DNA from 2 places in the Mesorhizobium sp. L2C066B000 genome. Region 1 is predicted to be linked to the other one. Evidence: riboswitches for the same ligand, from Rfam matches in the RefSeq annotation. Region 1 holds a riboswitch; the other holds the start of a gene.
The links. Region 1 has a riboswitch for S-adenosylmethionine ahead of X733_RS151390 (O-succinylhomoserine sulfhydrylase). Riboswitches for the same ligand answer to the same signal wherever they lie in the genome.
Positions count from the first base shown of each region.

Region 2: another riboswitch for S-adenosylmethionine. It lies ahead of X733_RS154225 (homoserine O-acetyltransferase); the one in region 1 lies ahead of X733_RS151390 (O-succinylhomoserine sulfhydrylase).

Region 1 covers NZ_AYWZ01000005.1:55,160-58,479, forward strand. Annotated here, with positions in the region: gene X733_RS151400 (ABC transporter substrate-binding protein) at 1-368, opposite strand, end outside; gene X733_RS151395 (2'-deoxycytidine 5'-triphosphate deaminase) at 470-1,564, opposite strand; SAM riboswitch at 1,705-1,782, shown strand; gene X733_RS151390 (O-succinylhomoserine sulfhydrylase) at 1,840-3,030, shown strand; gene X733_RS151385 (ceramide glucosyltransferase) at 3,042-3,320, opposite strand, start outside.
Region 2 covers NZ_AYWZ01000003.1:193,773-197,092, reverse strand. Annotated here, with positions in the region: gene hisC (histidinol-phosphate transaminase) at 1-1,082, opposite strand, end outside; SAM riboswitch at 1,209-1,286, shown strand; gene X733_RS154225 (homoserine O-acetyltransferase) at 1,348-2,517, shown strand; gene metW (methionine biosynthesis protein MetW) at 2,514-3,128, shown strand; partial or broken gene X733_RS01000000166120 (DUF1330 domain-containing protein) at 3,136-3,320, opposite strand, start outside.

The DNA.
Region 1 (3,320 bases):
TCCTTGGGCGCCACCAGCGCCAGCGGCGTCGTGTAGTATTTGTTGGTGAAGGCGACCTGTTTCTTGCGCTCCTCGGTGATGCTCATCGAGGCGATGATGGCGTCGAACTTTTTCGCCTGCAGCGCCGGGATGATGCCGTCCCAGTCCTGGGTGACGATCTCGCACTCGACCTTCATCTGCGCACACAGCGCATTGGCAATGTCGATGTCGAAGCCCTCGATCTTGCCGTCCGCGGTGATGGTGTTGAAGGGCGGATAAGCGCCCTCGGTGCCGATCTTCAATTTCTCCTGCGCCTCAGCCAGCGAGCCGGCCGATATCACCAGCATGGCAGCGCCCGCTGCCGATATGATCCATCTTGAAATCTGCATTTTGGTTCCCCTTGCGCGCCGTTCTCTTGCCGGCCACCGAAAGGCAGCCAAGCATGGTGAGGCAGCGCAGGCAAGTATTTTGCCTGACGGTGATCGAAGGTTCAGCCGGCGGGGCGGAAATGCTTGGAGAGCTTGAGACCTTGCGCTTGGTAATTCGAGCCGAGATCGGTGCCGTAAAGCGCCTGCGGCCGCTTCAGCATGTGTTCGTAGACGAGCCGGCCGACGATCTGGCCGTGGTCGAGGATGAACGGCACTTCGTGGCTGCGCACTTCGAGCACCGCCCGGCTGCCGGTGCCGCCTGAGGCCGAATGGCCGAAGCCCGGATCGAAGAAGCCGGCATAGTGAACACGGAATTCGCCAACCAGCGGATCGAAGGGCGTCATCTCGGCGGCGTAGAGCGGCGGCACGTGCACGGCTTCGCGGCTGACCAGGATGTAGAACTCGTCCGGGTCGAGCACCAGTTCGCCGGCGCCGCTCTTATAGAGCGGCTCCCAGAAATCGACGGCATCCTGGGCGGCGCGCTTGTCGACATCGACCAAGCCGGTGTGATGCTTGCCGCGATAGCCGACCAGGCCGTTCTGGTCGCCGTCAAGATCGATCGACAGCGCAATGCCGCCGCCGGAAATGTTGGGCGGCTCGGTCGCCACCAGCATCTCGGCGCGGTGCAATTCGTTCAGTTCTGCCTCCGACAACAGCGCGTTGCCGGTGCGAAAGCGGATCTGCGACAGCCTCGATCCGGCGCGTACGACGATCGGGAAGGTGCGTGGACTGACTTCGAGATAAAGCGGCCCGTGATAGCCGGGGGCGATCTTGTCGAACTCATGGCCGCGATCGGTCATCACCCGGGTGAAGATGTCGAGCCGGCCGGTCGAGCTCTTCGGGTTGGCCGAGGCCGACACGTTTGCGGGCAGCGCCAGGCTTTCGAGCAGCGGCACGATGTAGACGCAGCCGGTTTCCAGCACCGCGCCCTCGGCGAGAGTGAATTCGTGCAATTTCAGCCGGTGAAGCTTGTCGGCCACCAGATGATCGGGACCCGGCAGGAAGGAGGCGCGCACGCGAAAAGCCTTGTCGCCGAGCCTGAGATCGAGGCTCGCCGGCTGCACCTGGTCGACATCGAGCGCGCGCGGCGACTTCAGCGCGCCGGACTGAAACAGCGCGGAAATGTCCTGATCGGGAAGAATGCCTGTCTGCCGCAAAAGGCTGGCTCCGCTCCAAGGTCGGTCTCTTTGTGGCAGGTTCTTGCCGCAAAACCGCTGGATATTATTGCGGAACCTGCCTGGTACAAACCTCTTAATGAAGCCGGCAATTGACGCAAGCGCAGGTGAGGTCTAAAGGGTCGTTATCCCGTGGTGATTTGGCCGGTCGGCTTGCAGCCACGTTAAACAAGTCGCTAAAGGACCGTCGGGCCGCAAGGCCATATGGACCGGTTGCGACTTTCGCGGCCGGTTTTTTTGTGTCTGGAACAAAAGCGATGAGCACCAAGAAGCGTAACTGGAAACCTCAGACCGCACTCGTGCACGGGGGAACGCTGCGTTCCCAGTTCGGCGAGACGTCCGAAGCGATGTACCTCACCCAAGGCTATGTCTACGAGACGGCGCAGGCTGCCGAGGCCCGTTTCAAGGGCGAGGAGCCGGGCTTCATCTATTCGCGCTATGCCAACCCTACCGTCGACATGTTCGAAAAGCGCATGTGCGCGCTGGAGGGTGCCGAAGATGCGCGCGCCACGGCGTCCGGCATGGCGGCGGTGACGGCAGCGCTCCTGTGCAGCGCCAAGGCCGGCGACCATATCGTTGCGGCGCGCGCGCTGTTCGGCTCCTGCCGCTGGGTGGTGGAGACGCTGGCGCCGAAATACGGCATCGAGGCAACGCTGGTCGACGGCACCGACATCGCCAACTGGGAAAAGGCGGTGCGGCCGAACACGAAACTGTTCTTCCTGGAAAGCCCGACCAATCCGACGCTGGAAGTGGTCGACATCGCAGCGGTGGCGGCGCTCGCCACCTCGATCGGCGCCAGGCTGATCGTCGACAATGTCTTCGCCACGCCCTTGCAGCAGAAGCCCTTGCACCTCGGCGCCCATATCGTCGTCTACTCCGCGACCAAGCACATTGACGGCCAGGGACGCTGTCTCGGCGGCATCATCCTGTCGGACAAGAAATGGATCGACGAGAATTTGCACGACTATTTCCGCCACACCGGCCCGAGCCTGTCGCCGTTCAACGCCTGGACGCTGCTCAAGGGCCTGGAGACGCTGCCAGTTCGGGTGCGCCAGCAGACTGAAAGCGCGGCCAAGATCGCGGATTTCCTGGCAGGACGGCCGGAAATCGCCCGCATCATCTATCCCGGCCGCGCCGACCACCCGCAGGCCGACATCGTCAAGAAGCAGATGACAGGCGGATCGACGCTAATCTGCCTCGACGTCAAGGGCGGCAAGCAGGCGGCCTTCGCCTTGCAGAACGCGCTCGACATCGTGCTGATCTCCAACAATCTCGGCGACGCCAAGAGCCTGATCACCCATCCGGCGACCACCACCCACAAGAACCTCAGCGACGAAGCTCGCGCCGAGCTTGGCATCGGGCCGGGAACGCTCAGGCTGTCGGTCGGTCTTGAGGATACGGACGATCTGCTGGAGGACGTTGCGCAGGCGCTGAAGGCAGCCGGATAGGCCGCGAGGCGTCACGCTCCCGACGAAACCTCTTCCAGTTCGGCCGTCTTGGTGCCGATGGTCATGATGTTGCCGCGCCAGTCGACGGCGCCGCTCAGCCAGCCGCGCGCCCAGATGGCGGGAAGCATCATGTCGCGCACCATCATCGCCGGGACCATGCGCAGCGACAGGTGCCAGCCCTTGGCCGCGGCCAGCGCGCATTCGGGAATGTAGGCCGCCGCCAGCACGGCCAACACCGTGGCCGGCAGGCTGACGCCGGCACTTGCTGCCGCCACCAGCGCCAACGCCAA
Region 2 (3,320 bases), on a different contig from region 1:
TCGATGACGCCCCGATTGGCTTCTTCGGTGCCGACGCTCATGCGCAGCGCATTGGGAAAGCCATAGCCGGTAACGCGCCGCAATATATAGCCGCGCTGGGTGAGGTAATCGTCCGCCGCCTCAGCCGAATGCTTCTTGTCGTCGGGAAAGTGGATGAGGACGAAATTGCCGACGCTGGGCGTCACGCGCAGCCCAAGCTTCGTCAGTTCTTCATTCAACCAGGTGAGCCAGGTCTCGTTGTGCAACGAACTGCGCTCGACATGGGCGCGGTCGCGGATGGCGGCAATGCCGGCCTCGATCGCTGTTGCGTTGACGTTGAAAGGGCCGCGGATGCGGTTGATGGCATCGACGATGTGCAGTGGGCCATACATCCAGCCGATGCGCGCGCCGCCAAGGCCGAGCTTGGAGAAGGTGCGGGTCATGACCACATTCTGCGCGCTGCCCGCCAGCTCGATACCTGCCTCGTAGTCATTGCGCCTGACATATTCGGCATAGGCCGCGTCGAGCACCAGAAGCACGTTGCCCGGGAGCGTGGAATGCAGGCGGCGGACCTCCTGGAACGGCAGATAGGTGCCGGTCGGATTGTTGGGATTGGCGAGGAAGATGATTTTGGTCCGCGGCGTCACCGCGGCCAGGATCGCGTCGACATCGGCGCGCTCCTGGGTTTCCTTCACAGCAACCGGCTTGGCCCCCGCCGACTGAATGTAGATCTTGTAGACCATGAAGGCATGTTCAGTAAAAATCGCCTCATCGCCTGGCGCAAGATAGGTCTGCGCCAGCAGGCCAAGTATCTCGTCGGAACCGTTGGAGCAGATGATGTTTGCCGGGTTGAGGCCATGCACCTCGGCGATCGCCTCGCGCAGCCGGCGGGCGGTGCCGTCGGGATAGACATCGAGCTTGCCAGCCACTTCGCGCGCGGCCTCGATCGCCTTCGGCGACGGGCCGAGCGGGTTCTCGTTCGACGACAATTTATGTACCTTGGCGACGCCGGCCGGTGCCGTGCTCTTGCCCGGCACATAGGCGTCGATGTCCATAATGCCCGCGCGGGGCGTCGGCCGTGCCTTGTCCGCTGTCTTGTCCATGTCGCAAATCCATCGAGAATGCCTCCGTCCGGAGGCCGCAGCGGAAATACAAGCCGTAGCCGCGAATGTCGAGAGGCGGGCAATAGCTGGCCGTTGACGCCGGGCCGCACGAGTTCTAGAAGAACGCAACAGTTCCGTGGTGATTTGGCCGGTCGGCTTGCAGCCACGTTAAACAACTCGCTAAAGGGCCGTTTGCGTGACGTAACCGGCTTTGTGATCGCATTGCCGGTTTTTTTATTGCCTGACGGCGGGCAAGGAGAGTCACATGGCCGCGCTCCGCGCTACAAAAACCAACAACGAGGCCGACAGCCCGTCGAGCCCGGTGTTGCGTTTTGGCCCTGACAAGCCGCTGAAGCTCGACGCCGGCACGCTTTTGTCGCCGTTCCAGATCGCCTACCACACCTATGGCACCCTCAACGATGCCCGCACCAACGCCATCCTGGTCTGCCACGCGCTGACCGGCGACCAGCATGTCGCCAACACCAATCCGGTGACCGGCAAGCCCGGCTGGTGGGAAGTGCTGATCGGTCCCGGCAAGATCATCGACACCAACCGCTTCTTCGTCATCTGCTCCAACGTCATCGGCGGCTGCCTCGGCTCCACCGGTCCGGCCTCGACCAATCCCGCCACCGGCAAGCCCTACGGCCTCGACCTGCCAATCATCACCATCCGCGACATGGTGCGGGCGCAATTGATGCTGGTCGACCATTTCGGCATCGAGAAGCTGTTTTGCGTGCTCGGCGGCTCGATGGGCGGCATGCAGGTGCTGGAATGGGCGTCATGCTATTCCGAGCGCGTCTTCTCAGCCCTGCCGATCGCCACAGGCGCACGCCATTCCTCGCAGAACATCGCCTTCCACGAGGTCGGCCGCCAGGCTGTCATGGCTGATCCGGACTGGCATGGCGGCAAATATTTCGAGCACGGCAAGCGCCCGGAAAAGGGGCTCGCCGTGGCGCGCATGGCCGCCCACATCACCTATCTGTCGGAAGCCGCCCTGCATCGGAAATTCGGCCGCAATCTGCAGGACCGCGAAGCGCTGACCTTCGGTTTCGACGCAGATTTCCAGATCGAAAGCTATCTGCGCCACCAGGGCATGACATTCGTCGACCGCTTCGACGCCAACTCCTACCTCTACATGACCCGTTCGATGGATTATTTCGACCTCGCCGCCGACCATGGCGGCCGGTTGGCAGATGCCTTTGCCGGGACCAAGACCCGCTTCTGCCTGGTGTCCTTCACCTCGGACTGGCTGTTCCCGACCGAGGAGAGCCGCTCGATCGTGCATGCGCTCAACGCCGCCGGCGCCTCAGTCTCCTTCGTCGAGATCGACACCGACCGCGGCCATGATGCCTTCCTGCTCGATGAACCCGAACTGTTTGCCGCCATCAAGGGCTTCATCGGCTCGGCGGCCCGCGCAAGGGGGCTCGCCTCATGAGCGTCAATGGCAGCCAGCGCGTCGACCTCGAAGTCGTGGCCAACCTGATACCGCCGCAGTCGCGGGTGCTCGATGTCGGCTCCGGCGACGGCCTGCTGCTCGAACTCCTGCAGGAGACCAAGCAGGTCGACGGCCGCGGGCTGGAGCTGTCACAGCGCGGCGTCAATGAATGCGTTGCGCGCGGCCTCTCGGTCATCCAGGGCGATGCCGACACCGACCTCGAATTCTATCCGGACAAGGGTTTTGACTTCGTCGTCCTGTCACAGACGCTGCAGGCGACCCGCAACCCGAAGCTGGTGCTCGACGAGCTGCTGCGAATCGGCAACCGCGCCATCGTCTCCTTCCCCAATTTCGGCCACTGGCGGGTGCGGCTGTCGCTGTTCGTCAAGGGCCGGATGCCGGTGACCGCGGACCTGCCCTATTCCTGGTACGACACGCCCAACATCCATTTCTGCACCATCCGCGACTTCGTCAACCTGGTCGAGGAACTCGGCGCTTCGGTCGAGAAAGCCACCGCGCTCGACGGCAACGGCCAGAAGATCGGCCTGTCGATGCCATGGTGGTTCTGGAATTTCTTCGGCCAGCAAGCGGTGTTCTTGCTGAAGCGGTAGTTTGCCCCTATTCCAGCACGTCCGTCGCCTTGTGCGGGTGCTGAACGCCATCGGCGATGATCACATCGGCGTGGGAGTTGTCGGTGCGCAAGGCCAGAATCTCCCGATGGCTGATGAATCGTACCAGCCCCACGCATGCGCCCTGTCCGGAAACTCGATGACGATCAGATGCCCGGGCCATTCGTTTTCGAC